Regions from separate parts of the Bacillus sp. ISL-77 genome, predicted to be linked through region 2. Evidence: riboswitches for the same ligand, from Rfam matches in the RefSeq annotation. Region 2 holds a riboswitch; each other region holds the start of a gene.

Region 1 (5,173 bases), on a different contig from region 2:
ACATGGGGGCAAGGGCTACATCTGATATTGATTTGTTAGTCAGAATACAGGACCTAAATATCGCCATTGAATCCGTAAAATCATTAGGTTTTACTTTTGAAGAGGAGCAAATACCTGGTCATTTCCATTGCAGTTTTAGCAAGAGATTACCTACCTCGCCCACTCCGTTAGTGGTGGAATTACATTGGGATTTGGTGAAGAGAAGTACCTCGAGGTTTAATATTAATGACCTTTGGAAACAGTCGATACCCGTGAGCAAATCAGGATATATTAAAGAACTGTCCCATCTTCATACCTTTTATATGATATGCCTTCATGGCTGGCGGCATAATTTAGATTCGATGAAATATTTTATGGATATTATTCAAGTCATTTACAAGGACAGTAATGAGATTGATTTTGACCAATTCATAAAGCTTGCGGAATCTCACCAAACATTAAAACGAATGATCAGGACCTTATCCATCGTTTATCAGCAATTTCCACACTTAGACGATGTCAAGATGTTCCCATTTAAAGCGAATAATACTCTTTGGGAGTACCAATCTATAAAGGGATTTAGGAAGTACTGGGATTTCCTCGATTATCAATTTTTTAGCTATGATACAGTCAAACATACGTTGATTGAAATCGGAAACTGGATATGGCCTTCAAAATATGAAGTATCTTCACAAATAGGTGAGCGGTCACAAGGAAAGAAGATGTACCTATTGTTGTATAAGAAGAGACTTACCAGTATATTAAAAGCGGTATTGCCACATTAATAAGCCATCTGGACCAACAGATGGCTTATGTCCCATTAATTGTTTCAGGTATTACCTCAATTCAGAGTTCCTTTAAAGGAGATTAGGAATTTTTAATCCCCAATAACCCTCCGAAGATTGTAGATAAACTCCTATTATCTATAAAAGAATACCTTCAAATTGTTTTTTCCGTCAATTGTGGCTAGTAAAACGTTCTGTATCTCTGTTTGATGCGTTTGATTAAGAGTGTGAATAAGCCACCCTTTATCCTTGTTGATTTGCTTCAGTGTATGATAATCTATCTTTCCTTCTTTGATTACCGTCTGTGGGAGATCGAAAGGCTCAGTTTTTATCTGATAGATTGATGGCGTAATCGCCTCGTACTGAGGATCTAAGAAAATTGAAAGTTTCCCATCAGATTCCCATAATGCTAACGCAACCTTTTTAATATCTTCTACCTTTTCTTTCCTTAATTCAGCTAATAAATGATTAACGGATATTCTAGCTTTCTTTAAGGCCTTATAAATGATTTCTCCTTCTTTAATAAGGGGAAATGGCGCTGGGTCTAGGAACTTATCGATGAGTGCCGATTTTAAGCTGATTAATATACCCCCTGTATACAAAGCAACCAATACAACGGTAGTAATCATCGATCCTTTCATCCCAAGATGTTCATCTGATAATGGATGAGCAATAATATTTCCTATGACCATGGCGATAACGAAATCCAGTAATCTTAATTGGGAGATAGCGCGTTGACCCATGATTTTTGCAACAATGAGTAAAAAGAAAAATCCAATGATGGCTCTTAGAATCCACTCAATTGAACTAAGTGTTTCTTGGCTATGAAAAAAATTCAAGAAAGTCACATCCTTTATCTCTGATAAGCATCTCATTTAGTATTGTCTTGAATTCCTTTTTGTTTGCACAGACTTATCAAAAACAATAAAACAGGATGAGCAAAGTGGCCCATCCTGTTTCATCTAATATTAAACCTTTTTAAAATAAAAAATACTGATAAAATACCGAATGAATCAATAACTAAGTCATAAAAACGTCCATCTCTCCCGAAAAATAACTGCAGGAATTCTGTTAGAAACGCAAAAGTAATGGAGATTCCGATAGAATATATGTGACTTCTTAATAGATTGAAGAGGAGAAAATCCATTATCGCAAAACCGATAAAATGGCCTAACTTAATTTTAATAAATTCAGAATGAATCAAGGTTAAATCATTTAAATAAAAAAAAGACAAAAAGTCCGGATTTGATACCCACTTTAATCCAAATGAATGTAAATATATTAATCGCTCTATACTCTCAGTCCAGGTATTTACCAACAAAAATAGTCCCCATAAAATAATCATTAAGACTTTTATAAAAAGAAATCGTTTCTTTGTCTTTCTCTTACGTATTCTACTACCTTGTACCGGTTGATAATCCAAAATCCTTGCTCCTAACTAACTAGTATTTCTTAATTGAATTATATTATTAATTTTATCATTGTTCCCTTTAAAGAACAAATAGGAGATATTCACACTAAAATAATCCAATAATGTACAACTTTCGTATTATAAGTTAATAATATTTCTATGGGTAAAATTAACCCGTTTCCATTTACAAAATTCTACATTTTCTTTTATAATGAACATAAGTTGTTCTTATTTAGGAACCGATAATTAGAAAAGAAGGGAAATCATGATATATCCACTAATAAAAGAAAGAAACCAGATTCACATTGTGAAAGATTCCTATCATTGTGCATGCGGTCTAGAATTTAATAAGGATCGAATTATTAAAAGGAAGACCCTTAGAAATATTAAATTTATTGAATTAGGTCAGGTAACTTGTGAGAACTGTTTTTTAAAACTTCTAAATTATGACTAATGGGTTTACATATTTTTTGTCGAAATTGTGTCGAAATTTTTGGAAATATTTGCATTTAGTTTCCCGTAAGACTATAGTACTATTAGTTTATTCTATAATATTTTAATACTTTAATACTTTAATACTATAAACGACAAAGGCAAACCTTTCGAAAGATTGGGACGCAAAGCTACAGGTCTAAAGTTTTTAACTAGGATGGCTGAGTTACCTGAAATAGTAATCATTTTAGGAGGGTGAATTTTGTCTGCATTAACCAATGAAAAAGATTTTGATACAGAATGGTTAGAACTTATTAATGAAGCTAAAAAGATAGGACTTTCCATTGATGAAATTAGAGATTTCCTAAAACGTTCCCTTTAGAGCCAATTTAATTTATCCCTTGGATAAAAAGACTATTGAGGTGGAGTATATAATTAATACGAGGGTTATTGATTATACAATTTTCGCAATATTCAATTTTTGGGACAGCAGCGGGCGCAAAGTATAAGACCTCAGGTGATTATAGCAGGTTATTATTGTTCGTCTGTATATTATGGAAAAGCAATATAATAAAATACCCTTATACAGAGAACGTATTTTTATTAAGTAAAATTTTAAAGTGAATAAAATGCTCTATAAATTTGAAACAGCTTAACAAATTAATGAGCAATTTGTTAAGCTGTTTTAGGTATAGGTTAATAATTTAAAAACTTCACACAAACCGCATAAGGCACAGTAATATCAGACTCAATCAACGTCAATTTCCCCGAAAACTCATCCCTTGAGAACAATACTAAATTGCCTGACTCCTGATTCGAAGCAACCACAAACTTCCCGCTAGGATCAATTTCAAAATCCCTTGGCCAATCACCTTCAGTCGATGTATGTTCAACAAAGCTAAGCTCGCCCGTTTCGATATCCACACGGAAAACGGCTATACTGTTATGCCCGCGATTACCGGCATAGACAAAGCGTCCATCAGCTGAAATATGAATCGCACTGCCTTGGTTATTATCTGTAAAATCAGCTGGAAGTGTGGATATATATTGTTTTTCGGTAAAGTGGCCATCTTCCTTATGATAGGTTAATACAATGACCTCCGAACTAAATTCGGTCATGATATATGCATATTGGCCATTAGGATGAAAAACCAAATGCCTTGGTCCGCTCCCAGCTTTTAAAGGTAACAGGCTGGCTTTTGAAAGTGTGCCATCACTGTTAATCGGATACGAAATAAGGGCATCAATTCCTAATTCTACAACTGCGAGATAGTTCTCATCAGGTGTGACTCCTGCATAATGAGTATGTGGTTTTTCCTGTCTTGGATCTGGGCCTGAACCTTCATGTTTAATGATTGAGGCAGCCGGTTGGACCGTGCCATCCTCCTCGTTAATTAAGTAGGATTCTACGGATCCTTTATGGTAATTTGCACTGAATGCATAGCGGTTTTTGCTGTCTACACTTACATGACATGGCGATGAGCCTGGAAGCATCTGACGATTTTGCTCCGTTAATGTGCCATCACCCTCTATTGAAAAAGCAACGACACCACCTTCTTCCCCTTTTTTTGCAACGGAATATAGATAGCGATTGTCCTTACTGATCGTTAGGTATGTAGGATTTTCTAACTGTGCCGCCTCGTTAATATCCACTATTCTTCCCTCGTTAGTATCAAGTGTGAAGGAATAGATTCCTTTACTGTCCCCCTTCGTGTATGTTCCAATATAACCGATATATTTTTGGTTGTTTGTCATTTGATCTCTCCTTAAAAAATGTAGTCTGTTTATTCTATCAAAATTTCCAATGATTACTCAAACAATGCAATCCTTGGATGAATGCTGTGATTAGAAATAATTAATGGAAACAGCCGTAAATTAATAGCTTTCCATAAAAAAATGATTATGATAAATTTGAAAGGGGAAAATTCCAATAGACATATGAACTACGGAGGGAATTATATTGCAGCCATTATTTTTAAAACCCGTTTTTAAAGAACGAATTTGGGGTGGAACCGCCTTACAAAAAGAATTTGGTTACTCGATACCAAACGATAAAACAGGGGAATGCTGGGCGATTTCCGCACATCCGAACGGTCCATCGATGATTGAAAATGGACCATTTGCTGGAAAAACTCTGGACGTACTTTGGAAAGAACAACCTGAACTTTTTGGAAATCCGACGGAAGACGTTTTCCCTCTATTAACAAAAATATTGGATGCGAACATGGATTTATCCGTTCAAGTTCATCCAGGTGATACCTATGCAAAAATCCATGAAAACGGTGAACTTGGGAAAACAGAATGCTGGTATATCATTGATTGTAAAGAGGATGCGGACATGATTTTTGGCCATAACGCCAAGACAAAAGAAGAATTGATCCAGCAAACGAAGGAAGGGCGATGGGAGGATTTACTTCGCAGGGTTAAAATTAAGCCAGGGGATTTTTTCTATGTACCAAGTGGGACCATCCATGCTTTGTGTGAAGGAACCCTGGTATTAGAAACACAACAAAGCTCGGATACCACCTACCGCGTCTATGATTATGACCGCAGAGATGCAGAAGGC
Region 2 (5,173 bases):
ACCATTACATGTTCCGGGATATCTGCTTCACTTCCCATTTCAATCGCATGTTCTGCATAATTTTTTCCTACACAGAAAATATTCTTGTTTGGTCTTGGAATAGGAGCTAGCAAGGTTGCCTCTTCCATGGGGACGTATAATGACGCAGCATGTGTACCACTAATTACCCAATCATACAAAACTTGGACTTGTTCGATAAAACTTTCTCCTAAATCGATACATTCCTGCATTGAAGAAGGGAAACTTCTTTTACCTGTCCTTGCTTCTTCAGCAGGATTTAATAAAATTACTTTTGATTCATCTGGGTCTACTAAACCAACAAATGTTTCATGATTATGTTCTACTGTTACAAATTTCATCGTTTTCACCTCAATTTATAGTAATTACACTTTATATAGTAAAAGAAACAGATGAACCGAACAAATATAAAGAATCAAAAAAGGCCGATCCCTAATTAAAAGGGAATCAGCCCTTAACTATTTTTAAAAGCATCGATAAATTGGATGATTGCCGGTCCTAACAAAACGATAAATAAACTTGGAAATATGAAAAGAACTAACGGAAAGAGCATTTTGATTGGTGCTTTCATAGCCGTCTCTTCCGCCCGTTGCTTTCTCTGTTCTCTGACTTCATTGGATTGAACTCGGAGCACTCGAACCATGCCGATTCCTAATTTTTCAGCTTGTAAAACATTACTGATAAACGCTCTAACAATATCTACATCAAGCCTATCTCTGAAAAAAATCAGGAGCAGTCCAATCATTGCCGCCACTCCTCATTTTCTATAAACACGGACGACGGAATGTGAATCCCTGATGCCTCCAGACGATCATAAAACTTAGGGTGGACACCGGTAGGTACAAGCCTTCCAATGATTTTTCCTTCTGCGTTAAGTCCTTCTTGTTTAAAAGAGAAGATATCTTGGAGAACGATAATTTCTCCTTCCATTCCTTGTACCTCAGTTATATTGACAATTTTCCTTGTTCCGTCCTTCAAACGTGTTTGCTGTATAATCACATCAATCGCCCCAGCAATTTGCTCACGTAGTGCTTTTATCGGCAAATCTACACCAGCTATAAGAACCATTGTTTCCAACCGAGCAATCATATCTCTTGGACTGTTTGAGTGCCCTGTAGCCAATGAACCATCATGTCCCGTATTCATTGCCTGCAGCATATCAAGCGCTTCTCCTCCACGTACTTCCCCGATAATAACGCGGTCTGGTCTCATCCGTAGTGAGTTCCTGACAAGATCTCTAATGGAGATGGCTCCTTTACCTTTTATATTGGGCGGACGTGACTCTAGGGATATCACATGCTCTTGTCCCAATTGAATCTCGGCTGCATCCTCAATAGTTACGATTTTTTCATCATCTGGGATAAAATTTGACAAAACATTGAGTGTGGTTGTTTTGCCAGATCCTGTTCCTCCGCTGACAAACATATTTAACCGTGCTTTCACACAAGCATCTAGAAAGATAGCCATTTCTTCTGTGACTGTTCCAAAGTTAATCAAATCTTCAATCTGGTAGGGATCCTTTGGAAATTTCCTGATTGTTATAGTTGGTCCATTTAATGCCAAGGGGGGAATGATAGCATTAACACGCGATCCATCCGGAAGCCTGGCATCTACCATTGGAGAACTTTCATCTATTCTCCGTCCCAGTGGGGCAACTATTTTGTCTATTACACTCATGACATGTTCATTGTCTCGGAATTGAACTGGCGTTAACACCAACTTCCCTTTTCGTTCACAGTAAACTTGGTTGGGTCCATTCACCATTACCTCTGAAACATCTTCATCTAAAAGAAGGGAATTAATTGGTCCGAAACCAGTTAGGTCGTTGATTAGCTCATCATCTACTTTTTTTCGATCAATTTGCCCACGGAATTCTTCATCTTCTTTTATTATTTCGACTGCCATTCCGTCAAACTTTGGAATGATTTCCTCAATTTCTTGCTCTTTTAACTCTTGCAAAATTTTCTTATGAAGAACATTCTTTAATTCCTGATGTTTGTTAGCTTTTTTCGCCTTTTCATTTTCCTCGTCCATTAAAGGTATCATCAACAATTTTCACCTCCGTGAAATAGAAATAGCCCCACCTTTACCAAAGGGGGGGATAGAATTCATAGAACAACCATATATACATAGAAAACCTATGCAGACATAGAATATCTATTATGAAACACCCTGATCTTTCGGTAACTGGCTGGCTTAGTGCAAATGCACCTTAGCCCCTGTAGCTTTGCGTCACTGATTTTCATCAGCTTTGCCTTTATCGAGACTCAGTGTTTATTTTTCCGACTGATCTCTTAATCACATAATAGAACGTTTTACCCTTATCTGATATCCTACTATTTTATCATTTTGCGTGGTAAATCATAGGTTAATTGAACTGTTTTTCATTCATACCCCTAAAAACAAATAAATAAAAGTGTAAATAAACTTAAATGACCTCTGTTTCCAATTTATTTGGGCGAATCAATCACATTACCTTTGCCCATACATAGGATGTAGAAGATACTATGAAAAAAGGGTGTTGAAAATGCCAGCGATTGTTGGAGTTGCACAGGTCATTACACTTGGCAGCAGTTCTGTTTTCCATATTGGAGATGTTTATAAAATTATGCCATTTTCTACTGCAAAAACCTTTTCCGGTGCTGGTTCCTTTAACACAGGGGATAGCTTACAGCTCCATAATAATGTTAGTTCCACAAATACCAATGATTCAGATGTTTACGATCAAGGAATTGCACTTAATGCTTAATGAATGGGTGATTTTCAAATGAATTTCTATATCCAGCAGTCCATTCAGATTAATTTTATTAAAATTGGCGGGATTACCAATTCCTCCGTCCTACAAATAGGCAGTGCTGGGATTATTAAACCAACAGCTCATTTATATAATACCGGTGGATTTTCACAACCCGCACCGCAATCCATTCAACCTTCAGGGACTTTATTAGGGACACCAGCCGTACCATTACAAGCTGCTGTTAGAGAACAGGATTAGTAAGCCGCCCTATCATATAAAAATTGATAAACTTATTGGCGAAATAATTGTGAGGTGATTACATGTATCAGGATTATTCCCAATATCTTCAATGGCTGCAGATGTGTATTCAAGCACAGGAGCAGCGAATTCTAACTTTAGAGAACGCTCTCCAAAAAATGAAAGAAGATATCAAACAATTAAATGAAAAAAAGGCCATCCATGTTGATAAAATTGAATATAAATTTGATCAATTGAAAGTTGAGACGCTTGAAGGAACATTAAACATAGGTCTAAACCCATCCGAATTATCAGGAATCGAGGACTTCGCAGTACAAAGTCAATCCTTAACCACACCAATATCACCCAAGGATCAAATGCAAAGATCAATGAAAATCGAGGAAGCTATTTACAGATATTTAGAAACGGATTTACCTCAATTAGTTGAAAATGCCCAAAGGGAATTAACCGTTCAACCGAATGATGAATATTTATCGTTCATAAAACAAGACATCATTAAACAGCTTCCTATCAGGATTGAACAACATATAAACGCCCATTCCTCTGGCAGCCGCTCTTTTGAAAATGCGCCTTCGGACGATTTAGTTATAGAAGCATTAAAAAAGGAAATTCAAAATGGGGTATTTGTTTTTTTCAGCAATTTACCTGAAAATATGAAAGGGATGAAAACAGAATGAACTTCGAGGTTTATAACCGAGAACTCTTTGTCCAAAACATAAAAATCACTGGGGTAGCAAGCTCATCGTTAGTAATGGTGGGAGATACGGAAACGATTCAATTGGCCTCAACCTTTGATACCCCTGCAGAATCGTTAATCATAGGCCCGTTTGTTCCCCTATCACCGGAGTGACCATCATGTTGCAGAGAACCTCTTGTGTAGACACTATAAATATTAAGATTGCCTCTTTTTCCTCTACGGTACAGCTAGGGGATTCCTGTATCATTAATGGACTTTCAAGAGCACTCGCTGTCCAAAGGGAAGCTGACGTATTTTATGGAAATGAGGGGAATTTATCCTCTTATCGAGTCTTTTCCGAACCTATTCCTTTTCTACCTATCGATGAACCTTTCTCATACTCCCGTCAAAATCCAAACCCACTAATTAAGGTAAGTAAAATTGATATTATCGGGATATCTTCATCTTCCCTTTTACACGTTGGGAACAGCCGCCATGTTTCCATGGAGGCTAGAGTTAAGCATATTCGACAGTTACTTCCTATTCCTAGAAAAGAAGAAGAAGTAGAAGAACAGGGACAAAGATAAAAGCATAAGTTACGTTAAGGGAAATGCCGGGAATATACTAAAAAAGGATGTTTGTCATGCCAGCGATTATTGGTCCTGTCCAAATCGTTCACGTAAGTGGAGGTATAGTGCAATTTGGCGATACCGTGTATATCTCTCCAAAGAGCACCTCAAAGACAAATGCTGGTTCAGGTGCATTTAATACTGGTGGATTTATCGTATCGAATTCCGGATTAAGTGGAACCAATGTTCTTGATACCAAGTTAATTGACCAGCCAATTGTCGGGAATAATTAAAAAATGACATAAACCAGCCTAAATGGTCTATGTCATTTTTTGTTCGTTTAATCCTTTTCAACCTTCAAAATATGTGCTCCATCAAAGAAAAACAAGTACCTTTCTGTGACCTTTCTTTTCCATATTTGTTCAATTGCTCTTGTATATAAGTTAATTTGCATCTTGTAACGGTTTTCAAGTATGGACTTTGCTTGATCAAACCCACCTTTATACCTGTCGGAAATTTGATCCGTTTTATAATCGACCAAAATAAGACCCTTTTCTTCCTCAAAGACACAGTCAATGATCCCTTGCACAAAAACAGATTCTTCTTCATCCTTCCAAGTGGGGTACACATCACGAGCAGGCATGGAAAGGGTAAAGGGAACCTCTCTGTTGATTGCTTTTGCGTTAAAATATCTAATCCCTAAATCTGAATGAAAGAATTGAACAATTAAATTTTTGTCAATGACTTCTGCTTGGTCTGGGGTTAACAATTCGTTGTTTACCATCCATGTTAACTGTTCCTGGAGAGATTCTTGACTAACTGAATTGGTTAAATCTACGTGCTGCATAACCATATGCATGGCAGACCCCCGTTCAGCTGGACTTAATTGCTTTTCCTGCATAAATTTTGGGCGTT
Region 3 (5,173 bases), on a different contig from region 2:
CTTGCAGGCGGTCTGTCATTGTGTTCATCATATCTGTTGTTAAATAGCGTGAATCGGTTCTTGGATAAGTAACCAATTTGTATTGCTCGTAAAGACGCTGTAAGACGGTTGAAGTCTTTTTTGCAGAAAAACCAAATCGCTTATTGGCATCACGCTGTAGCTCTGTTAAATCATAGGGTAGAGGCTGCGGCTCTGATTTTTTCTTTCGCTCAATTTTTTCAAGTGCAGCTTTTTTCCCATTGATATTCGATTGGATCGCTTCCGCTTTTACTTTATCGAAAATGCGCTTTTCATTGTCTCGTTCCCAATCAGTTGAAAGCGGGCCGATTTCTGACCGAATAGTCCAATATTCCTTTGGTACAAAGGATTGAATCTGCTGCTCACGCTCAAGAACAAGTGCAAGCGTAGGGGTTTGAACCCGACCTGCAGATAGAGGATCCTTGTATTTGGTGGTCAATGCTCTTGTCACATTTAGACCAATTAACCAATCCGCCTCTGCTCGGCAAACTGCTGAATGGTAGAGGTCCTCAAACTGTTTGCCTGGTTTTAATTGTTTGAACCCATCCTTTATAGCCTTATCTGTTTGTGAAGAAATCCATAATCTTTTTAAAGGTTTGTTCCAGTGGAGCTTTTCAAGAATCCAGCGGGCAACCAGTTCGCCTTCACGACCTGCATCCGTTGCAATGATGCATTCGTTAATATCTTTCCGTTTGGATAACGCTTCAATGGCACGGAATTGATGGTTTGTTTGCTTCATGACCATCAAGCCCATTTTTTGTGGAATGATCGGTAAATCTTCCAAATTCCATGTTTTATATTTCGTGTCATAATGCTCGGGCATTTTTAATTCGATTAAGTGTCCAAGGGCCCATGTGACAATATATTGATTGCCTTCCATATAGCTTTTATGTTTTTGATTGCAGCCAAGGACACGAGCAAGTTCACGAGCCACACTTGGCTTTTCTGCAAGTACGAGAGATTTCATAATTACTCCTTTCGGGTAAATCCAATTTGACCTTTTTATAGTATAACGGAACTTTCCTTTATTTTAAATCGTTGTAGCTCATACGCCGCTAAACCGGCGATTCCGCTTTTCATTATTATCGTACTAAAGTGTTATCGTGCTAAAATTCAGAAAATTAAATTGACAGATAAGCTTTTCATCACATACAATAATTAGCAATAAGATAGTTAAAGAATGGAATGATCCCATGTGGCATCTAATAATATTCGATCAATTAATCATAAAAGAGGCTGGACTCCAAATCAAATAGATTCGGAATCCAGCCTCTTTCTTTATTATACTACAGTGGTAGAGGAGAGGGACAAAATGATCACACTTACAGGTGGAAGCTTAACATTAGAGCAGATGAAAGATGTATTATATGGCAAGCAAAAGGTTAATGCTTCAGACAAGAGTATGGAAGCCGTCAAGAAGAGCCGTGAAGCAGTAGAAAGAATTGTTTCAGAATCAAAGGTAGTTTATGGAATTACGACTGGATTTGGAAAATTCAGCGATGTACTTATCGATAAGAGTCATGTTCAAGACCTGCAGCTTAATTTAATTCGTTCCCATGCGTGCGGGGTAGGTGAACCTTTTCCGGAAATTGTTTCTAAAGCCATGGTCCTTCTTCGGGCTAACGCACTACTAAAGGGCTTTTCTGGAGTCAGACCTATTGTCATTGAAAAGTTATTAGAGTTAGTGAATAAAGATATCATTCCTGTCATCCCACAGCAAGGTTCCCTTGGTGCGAGCGGTGATTTAGCCCCGCTTTCTCACCTTGCCTTAGTTCTAATTGGGGAAGGAGAGGTATTTTACAAAGGTAAGCAAATCGATGCTTTTGATGCGCTCCAGTTAGAAGGAATTCTACCCGTAACATTGGAAGCAAAAGAAGGTCTAGCTCTAATTAATGGTACTCAAGCGATGACAGCAATGGGTGTTATTGGTTACTTGGAGGCAGAACAGTTAGCACATGAAAGTGAGCTGATTGCTGCAATGACAATGGAAGGGTTAAACGGAATTATCGATGCATTTGCAGAAGAAGTTCATGTCGCAAGGGGATACAAACAGCAGATTGACACAGCAGCGAGAATTCGTCGTTATTTAGGCGATAGTTTATTGACAACACAGCAGGGCGAGTTACGGGTTCAAGATGCTTATTCTCTCCGCTGCATTCCACAAGTTCACGGGGCATCTTGGCAGGCCTTGGATTATGTGAAAGAAAAATTAGAGATCGAAATGAATGCAGCAACGGATAATCCATTAATTTTTGATGATGGAGAAAAGGTGATTTCTGGGGGGAACTTCCACGGACAGCCCATAGCTTTTGCGATGGATTTTATGAAGATTGCCGTAGCGGAACTAGCAAATATCTCGGAAAGACGAATTGAAAGATTAGTTAATCCACAGCTAAATGATTTACCGGCTTTCCTAAGTCCTGAACCTGGTTTGCAATCGGGTGCAATGATTATGCAATATGCGGCAGCAGCGCTTGTTTCAGAAAATAAAACACTCGCACATCCTGCCAGTGTCGACTCGATTCCCTCTTCCGCAAATCAAGAGGATCATGTAAGTATGGGAACAATTGCTTCTAGGCATGCTTATCAAATTATCCAGAACGCACGCAGAGTTATCGCAATTGAACTAATTTGTGCCATGCAGGCGGTTGAAATTCGCGGGATCGAAAAAATGGCATCTTATACCAGGGGGTTTTATGATAAAGGCCGCGAACAGGTAGCTTCGATTAAACAAGACAGGGTGTTTTCCAAGGACATCGAAAAAGCAGCTAATTGGCTTAAAGCAGTTGAATTTTCACATTTTATTAGAAATTTAAGTGTGGAAAAAGGCGAATTCTAGGGATATAAAAAGGCGTGAAGTGCTCACGCCTTTTATTCTGTCTGGTCATTTAGTAAACGAGCAGTATCTCCTCGATATTCATCCTCATCTTCCACTCGATTTTTAAAGGCTTCCCTTACCACTAAAAATTCTTCGTCCCCAATTGCTTGTTTCGCATGCTTTTCTGTTAAACTGTCTTTTGGAAAATTACCTGGGTGGTTTTTCTTTTTATGTTCAAAATGTTCTCCACGTGCCAAATTCAACACTCCTTTCGTCATCAAAAGTAGCATTCCCTGATTGGAGTGAAAATAATTACTATTAAAAAAGAAAAAGCTGTCTGAAAGTGGAATCTATAAATAGATTCACTCTTCACCAGCTTTATCTTTCGGGGGATCTGGTTTACACATGCGGTCTAAGACATACCCAGCAGGGGTTAAGCTGTAATTGGGATATTTTTGTAGATGTTTGGCATAATTTGTTAGAAAGAAATGTGTGAAAATTAAAATAATACGACAAATTACAACACCCTACTAAAATAGCACTAGATATAATATCAATGAGGATTAAGTAAATCGACCTATCACATAAGAACGATAAGCTAATACAGTCATACTTAAGTTGTATTAGTATCAGAAAAAGGCAAACCTGTTGAAAAGCAGGGACGCAAAGCCGAGGATCTAAGGCAAGTATGACTTGTTACGATGGCCGGGCTACCTGGAATACACAATGTATTTTAGGAGTGAGAAAAATGGTTATTACAAAAAGTGAAGTAGAAGTAATCGATCAAGAATGGATGGAACTCATATTAGAAGCAAAAGACTTGGGATTATCCATAAAAGCAGTTCGTGACTTCCTTAGCCAACAAGAGGTTATGAGTTAATCACGGAACGACAGTGTACATAAATAAAAAAAGCATTCTACAAATGGGAGTATTTGTAGAATGCTTTTCTTTGTTCAAATTGAAAAAGACCTTTTCACAGGTTATTATTTATCGTCGTTTTGATTAATACGCCACTTGTTAAATTCAAGAAAATCACGAAATTGTTCTTTGGAAACACCAGAATTCATTGCATCTTTGACAAGATTCATCCAATCAATGTCTAATTCCGCTTTATTGACTTCTTCATGTATTAAATGATCAATAGGTATATTTAAGACAACTGCAATTTTTTCAAGAAACTTTATAGAAGGATTCTCTTGTTTGTTATTTTCAAGGTTACTTAAATAAGATTTTGCCACGCCTGCTTGAGCAGCAAGTTCGGAAAGTGACATTTTCTTTTCTAAGCGGAATTTTTTTACGCGATCACCGATCATAATTCTCACACACCTAATTATTATTCACTTTACATTAATTCTATCAAAAAGAATAGAAAAGTACCATATTAAGAACAAAGGAATATGACAAAAATATGAACTTCGAGAAAAAGTTTCACCAATAAAGTATTTTTGAAAAATTAACAGGATAGGGTTAATATTAATATTGTTGCCAATAGTGGTCAATTGTATAATTCACTAAAAGGATGGCTTTTAGACGAATAACAATTTTGAATATTATACATAAAAATAAACAAAAAGGAAGGGGACCCTCCTAAAATGATTGTCCTTAAATCACAACGTGAAATTGAAGCAATGAAAAAGGCAGGAGAAATACTTGCAGCTTGTCATAAAGAAATTGGAAAATTAATCAAACCAGGTATAACCACTTGGGAAATCGATGAATTTGTTGAAGGATTTCTTAAGAAAAATGGAGCGACACCAGAACAAAAGGGTTATAAGGGTTATGAATATGCAACCTGTGCAAGCATAAATGACGAAATATGCCATGGCTTCCCAAGGAAGGAGTCTTTAAAAGATGGGGACATTGTGACAGTGGATATGGTTGTCAATTACAATGGTGCCTTGGCTGATTCCGCTTGGTCCTACGCAGTAGGAAAGGTATCTGAGGAAACCGAACGTTTATTAAATGTTACAAAGGAAGCACTCTATAAAGGGATAGAACAGGCGATTGTCGGCAATCGAATCGGGGATATCGGGCACGCAATTCAAACCTATGTTGAAAGCGAAGGTTTTTCTGTTGTTCGAGACTTTATTGGTCATGGGATTGGAGCAGTGATACACGAGAAGCCGGATGTTCCGCACTACGGACTGCCAGGAAAAGGCGCAAGAATTAAAGAAGGTATGGTCTTTACAATTGAACCCATGGTTAATGTAGGTAGATACCAAACGAAGATGGATAACAATGGCTGGACGGCAAGGACCATTGATGGGAAATATTCAGCACAATACGAACATACACTTGCGATTACAAAGGATGGACCTGTCATCTTAACTGAACAG
Region 4 (5,173 bases), on a different contig from region 2:
AGCGTCGTGATTGCCGCCTATAACGAGGAAAAAGTAATTTGTAAAACAGTAGATTCTATTTTATCGAGCGACTACCCTGCTTTTGAGATACTGATTATCGATGACGGATCAAAGGATGATACGGCTGTTGTCGTTCAAGAAACTTATGCAAACTCATCCTTAGTCAGATTAATTAAAAAAACCAATGGAGGAAAATCTTCTGCTGTTAATCTTGGTTTTAAAGAGGCAAACGGGGAAATCGTGGTGGCTCTTGATGCAGATACACTCATCGCGGAAAATGCCATTTCATTGCTTGTTAACCATTTTAAAAATGAACATGTTGCTGCGGTTTCAGGGAATGTAAAGGTCGGCAATAAGGGGAACCTTCTTACAAACTGGCAGCATATCGAATATGTGACAGGCTTTAACCTAGAGAGAAGGGCTTTTGCAGCACTCAATTGCATTACGGTTGTACCAGGTGCCATCGGTGCATGGAGAAAGACGGCGGTAGAAGAAGCTGGATACTTTCAAGAGGATACACTGGCAGAGGATACCGATATCACACTTACCCTTTTACGCCAGGGGAAAAGGATTGAATTTGAAGAAAAGGCCTATGCCTTTACAGAAGTGCCGGAAGATATTAAAAGTCTGGCAAAACAGCGTTACCGATGGGTTTACGGTACGTTACAATGCTTATGGAAACATCGGGAGGCTTTATTCAATAAAAAACATAACTCATTAGGATTTATCGCTCTACCAAATATGTGGCTTTTCCAATATATTTATCAAACCATATCGCCTATTGCAGATATCTTGTTTATTTTAGCTCTGTTTAACCCGCACCCTGAAAGAGCAGCGATTGGATTTATTCTTTTTTACTTGCTGGATTTCTGTACTTCTCTCTATGCGTTTCGCTTGGAGAAAGAAAGTCCCAAACCCCTAGTCTCATTGTTCCTGCAACGAATCTTGTACAAGCAGCTGATGACCTATGTGGTGATAAAATCGATCTTCTCGGCAATAAAAGGAGTAACCGTTGGCTGGGGTAAACTAAAACGCAAAGGTAATGTAACACAGGAAACCTCGATGGTGAAGGTTAAGGAAAATATGTAATGGAAACTTCGCACAGGTCTTTCCCATTCGGGGAAGACCTTTTTTATATAGAAAAGCGGAAGAGCCCGTTTAGCGGCGTATGGACTCCTCGAAAAAGCTATCGCTTTTCCTTTGTGCGATGTTTATGCTGCCTAAGCCTTCCTTGTGGAGCGCTTCGACTGAGAAAAAGGAAACACGAAGAGCGCCAGCGATTCGATGTTGACTTATCGTAGGAAGAAGAGCGAAGTACACTAGCCGCTGGGAGCTGGAGCTAGACAATTCATAAATTTTAATGCTATATCATTTATTGTTTCTAAAAAAAGGATCACCAGCATTTTAACGGGTTCGTTCCCTATCGCAAACATTAAAAATGTTACCCAAAATGACTATCAAAATGTATATTAATTTGATAGTCATTTTTATTGATATATCAAGCTTTTTATAGAATTAGTGCTCAAATTTGTAATATACATTTTGATTGAATTTATTAGAACATTTAAGTGAACGTGAGTTGATTTACTGAAGAGTTATTGGATATTTATGTGAAAATGAAAATATAAATTGTGAAAAGTTGCACTTAAAGTAACGGGGCAGTTTAGTGGAACAAGGGCTGGTTATGAATGTCGTATTTGACCCAAAGTGCGAAGTAAATAAAAAAATAGACCAAATAGGGGTCAAGATGATTTTTTTAGAAATTCTTTAATTTCATCAACAGAAATTCCTAAATTACGAGCCTTAATAATGAGGTCAATCCATTCTTTGTCTAGTTCTTTTTCACAAGCAATTGCAGTAGTCAACATATTACCCTCCTAAAATATGTACTATTTTAGGCAACGCAGCCGTCATTGCTGTTTATAACCTTAGACCTGTAGCTGCGTCCCAATTTTTCAAATGGTTTGCCTTTTTCTAAAAATTGTTAATAATATGAAACAATTGTACTACAAACGTTCACTATATTGAACAAAATAAAAAACAAAAAGTTCAACAATATCTGCAAGTTATGTCGCACTTCGAAGAAAATGTGCAACAAATGAGAAAGCTCTTGTTAAACTAAAGGGGCAGTTTAGTGCCAATTAATGGTGACGGTCCCGACACAGGTTCGGTGCGGCGATACAACCTCCATCATCATAAGACGTTCGATGTGTTCGTGCCACCGGCTTCAGCGGGTGGACCGTTAGGGATGCCGTGGTATCTAACATTTGGCAATACAAACCCCGGTACACTAGCTTACCAGCATGACCAGGAAGAGAGCAGCGACCATCATCACCATCATGTTGACGAGAGTAGTTAATATTTGAATATATAAGGAAAGACCGTTCTAACATTTAGACCGGTCTTTTTTGGACAAGGTGTAACCCTTCTAAAAGGTTAGATTTTTTCTATGATTTGTTAAACAATATTCCTTATTGAGCTAACGGGTGCTTTAACTCAAGAAGGTTAGGTTGCTGCGGGAGCCTTTTTCTTATTGAGCGCTAATGGTCAGTTTAGTTTAAGAAGGGCTTTCAGATGCAATCTGAGCTCTTTTTTATTGAGAAGCAGGAAGGGCTCGCTTACCGAACTTCACTGCCTCGCCGCCTAACAGCCACCCTTCCGCAGGTGAGCCGGGATAAAATCATTTTTAATGTATTTAGTGAAGCCGATTACAATGAATACCTTAGAGTCTTTCAACAAACAAATTAAAAATAGTGGCAGAGCTAAAGCATGCTAATTGTAATGGGTTTAGTTACCTTTGATGATTAAAGGTACTAAAGGGTAATTTAAATATGTTCCACATAAAAAAAAATGGAGGGACTATAATGAATCATCTAATCGTGTATGCACATCCAAACCCTAACAGCTATAACCATGCCATTTTAGAAACTACAGTAAATACCTTAAAAGAAAATGGACATGAAGTTTCCGTAAGGGACTTATATGCATTAAATTTTGAACCTGTTTTAAGATTTGAAGGTAAAGGTGAAGTGCCTCCAGATATAAAAACCGAACAGGAATTTATCACTAAAGCCGATGTGATTACATTCATTTATCCGATATGGTGGACAGGTCTACCTGCCATTTTAAAAGGATATGTTGACAGGGTTTATTCTTATGGATTTGCCTACGAATATGCTGAAGATGGCACCATTAATAAACTTTTATCTGGGAAAAAGGGATTGATAATCAATACTTATGGAACCCCAAAAGAAATATACGATTCCATAGGAATGACAGAAAGCTTGAAGAAAACTTCCACCACCGGTATTTTTGAATTCTGTGGTATTGAAAGTGTTGGTCATGTACTTTTCGGAAGTGTTCCTCAAGTGGATGATGCAACACGAAAAGGAATGTTGGATGAAGTAAAGACCAAATTGAATTCACTTTTTGCTCCGATGGTTACAGTTTAGTGTTGTTGAGGCCTCGAAAAAGAGGTCTCTTTTTTATTTAGCACAAAACCACCAAACTAAAACAATCCCTTATTCAAGTAACGGGGTGCGTTAGTTCAATATGAAGTTCTAAAAAAACAGCCTGTATCAATGTTTACTTGGTAATCAATGATACAGGCTTTATCTATCGGAATTTAATTGTCCTTATATATATTTAACTTTAGGGTCCTTCTTTTTTAAAATTTAAATTCTATACCGTTTTCTATATAGATTGTGTTTTGTAATCCAGTTTGGTTTACCAGATATTCAAATACATTTTTTGCTGTGCTTCTGATCATCACGCTCATAGCTAAGTTGTTAAACACTCGTGCATAGCAGCGGATTATCAACGTATCATTTTCTTTAAACAGATGATAATAGACGGTTTCTTTCTGTATTTTCGAAAAACAGTGGATAAATAGATATTCATCTGTTGGTTCGATCCCTTTTATCAAAAGTTCTTTTTGAACTAATCGTTTTATTTCCGCGATTTGTTTCTCAGATAAATTTATTCTCATACCAGCTTCACCATCTTATTTTTTGATCTGCATTCAATCTATTTTCATTATACGAAAGTGCGAGTTCCCCTGCCACAAAACGGAAGCGATACCTTTTTTCATTGTTGAATTGTTTAAACATCATTTTCATTGCGATGCTGACCCTATCGGTGAATTCAATTTCAATAAACGACTCTTTTATTACATAGGGATATTTTATAAAAAAGCCCTTAAAAAAAATTTATGCAAAACTTGTAACTAAAGGACTATTCATAAGGCAGGTTAATTGAAGAAGGGATAATAATTACAAAAAGAAGTAGTTCAAATAAGTATACGAAGTTCTGAAAAGGGGTTAATAAATGTTTAAGATTAATTTTCATATAGAAGACTCGCCAAAACTAAGAAGTTGGCTAACAGAACCAGATTTTGACCCAGCATTACATTTAAATGGATTTATAGATATAACCTATAGAGAAAATAACTTCTTTTTGAATTACTTACAAACGCCAAGCCGGGTTTATCTGATTCAGCTAAGAAATTTATCAGGTCATTAACTATATTAACAATTAGATACGATTAGGGTTGACTGGATTAAGGTCTGTAACAGGATTGACACTTCCTTACCATTTTCATTCTCTGTGGTGCAGCACTGATTTTGTGCTACATGGATGGCTAACGGAGCAGTATAGTTGAAGAAGGAACTTAACATTAAATCTCGAATATCTAATGTAATCGAAAAACTAAAAATTTAAAGAAAGACAGGAGTTAGTTACGATGATAAAAGGTTTCGGTGGAATATTTTGGAGAACTAAGAATCTTGATGTTATAAAAAAATGGTACAGTGAAGTGTTGAAGATTGAAATAGAAAATTGGAATGGGACTGTGATTAAACCCCAATTAGGAAATGAGACTATCTTTTCTTTCTTTGCCGAGAATGACAGTTATTTTCCAACAGAACAACAAGTGATGTTAAATTTTCAAGTACATAATCTAAACGAGACTATTAAGCATCTTGAACAAATTGGTGTACCTCTTGTTAAGGAAAAAGAGGTTAGTGAGTTTGGAAAGTTTATTTGGATTGAAGATCCTGAAGGTCGACTGGTCGAGCTTTGGGAGAAATAGCGAGTTGTAATTTATTTGCTATTGAGCTATCGGGTGCGTTGATCCGATAAGGATTAAGGCTTTTTTCGTATTGTACTAACGGTC

What was found. A riboswitch is a leader RNA that binds a small molecule or an ion and turns the genes downstream of it on or off. The one in region 2 is predicted to bind cyclic di-GMP.
Region 1: another riboswitch for cyclic di-GMP. It lies ahead of J7E77_RS19230 (anti-repressor SinI family protein); the one in region 2 lies ahead of J7E77_RS06805 (TadA family conjugal transfer-associated ATPase).
Region 3: another riboswitch for cyclic di-GMP. It lies ahead of J7E77_RS14880 (anti-repressor SinI family protein); the one in region 2 lies ahead of J7E77_RS06805 (TadA family conjugal transfer-associated ATPase).
Region 4: another riboswitch for cyclic di-GMP. It lies ahead of J7E77_RS03160 (anti-repressor SinI family protein); the one in region 2 lies ahead of J7E77_RS06805 (TadA family conjugal transfer-associated ATPase).

The regions. Positions count from the first base shown of each region.
Region 1 is NZ_JAGGQY010000047.1:6,414-11,586, forward strand. It holds gene J7E77_RS19215 (nucleotidyltransferase family protein) at 1-764, shown strand, start outside; gene J7E77_RS19220 (DUF421 domain-containing protein) at 899-1,603, opposite strand; gene J7E77_RS19225 (VanZ family protein) at 1,723-2,187, opposite strand; cyclic di-GMP riboswitch class I at 2,758-2,841, shown strand; gene J7E77_RS19230 (anti-repressor SinI family protein) at 2,870-2,989, shown strand; gene J7E77_RS19235 (lactonase family protein) at 3,304-4,362, opposite strand; gene manA (mannose-6-phosphate isomerase, class I) at 4,565-5,173, shown strand, end outside.
Region 2 is NZ_JAGGQY010000018.1:76,102-81,274, forward strand. It holds gene J7E77_RS06795 (fumarylacetoacetate hydrolase family protein) at 1-359, opposite strand, end outside; gene J7E77_RS06800 (type II secretion system F family protein) at 473-763, opposite strand; gene J7E77_RS06805 (TadA family conjugal transfer-associated ATPase) at 760-2,064, opposite strand; cyclic di-GMP riboswitch class I at 2,198-2,284, opposite strand; gene J7E77_RS06810 (spore germination protein) at 2,546-2,767, shown strand; gene J7E77_RS06815 (spore germination protein GerPB) at 2,786-3,013, shown strand; gene gerPC (spore germination protein GerPC) at 3,076-3,690, shown strand; gene J7E77_RS06825 (spore gernimation protein GerPD) at 3,687-3,863, shown strand; gene J7E77_RS06830 (spore germination protein GerPE) at 3,869-4,276, shown strand; gene J7E77_RS06835 (spore germination protein) at 4,333-4,551, shown strand; gene addA (helicase-exonuclease AddAB subunit AddA) at 4,599-5,173, opposite strand, start outside.
Region 3 is NZ_JAGGQY010000036.1:225,510-230,682, forward strand. It holds gene J7E77_RS14865 (DNA topoisomerase III) at 1-985, opposite strand, end outside; gene hutH (histidine ammonia-lyase) at 1,331-2,857, shown strand; gene J7E77_RS14875 (hypothetical protein) at 2,890-3,093, opposite strand; cyclic di-GMP riboswitch class I at 3,465-3,554, shown strand; gene J7E77_RS14880 (anti-repressor SinI family protein) at 3,585-3,716, shown strand; gene J7E77_RS14885 (helix-turn-helix domain-containing protein) at 3,821-4,150, opposite strand; gene map (type I methionyl aminopeptidase) at 4,430-5,173, shown strand, end outside.
Region 4 is NZ_JAGGQY010000010.1:44,375-49,547, forward strand. It holds gene J7E77_RS03155 (polysaccharide deacetylase family protein) at 1-1,089, shown strand, start outside; gene J7E77_RS03160 (anti-repressor SinI family protein) at 1,743-1,868, opposite strand; cyclic di-GMP riboswitch class I at 1,895-1,979, opposite strand; gene J7E77_RS03165 (hypothetical protein) at 2,575-2,748, shown strand; gene J7E77_RS03170 (NAD(P)H-dependent oxidoreductase) at 2,865-3,452, shown strand; gene J7E77_RS03175 (hypothetical protein) at 3,668-3,988, opposite strand; gene J7E77_RS03180 (hypothetical protein) at 4,327-4,521, shown strand; gene J7E77_RS03185 (VOC family protein) at 4,742-5,089, shown strand.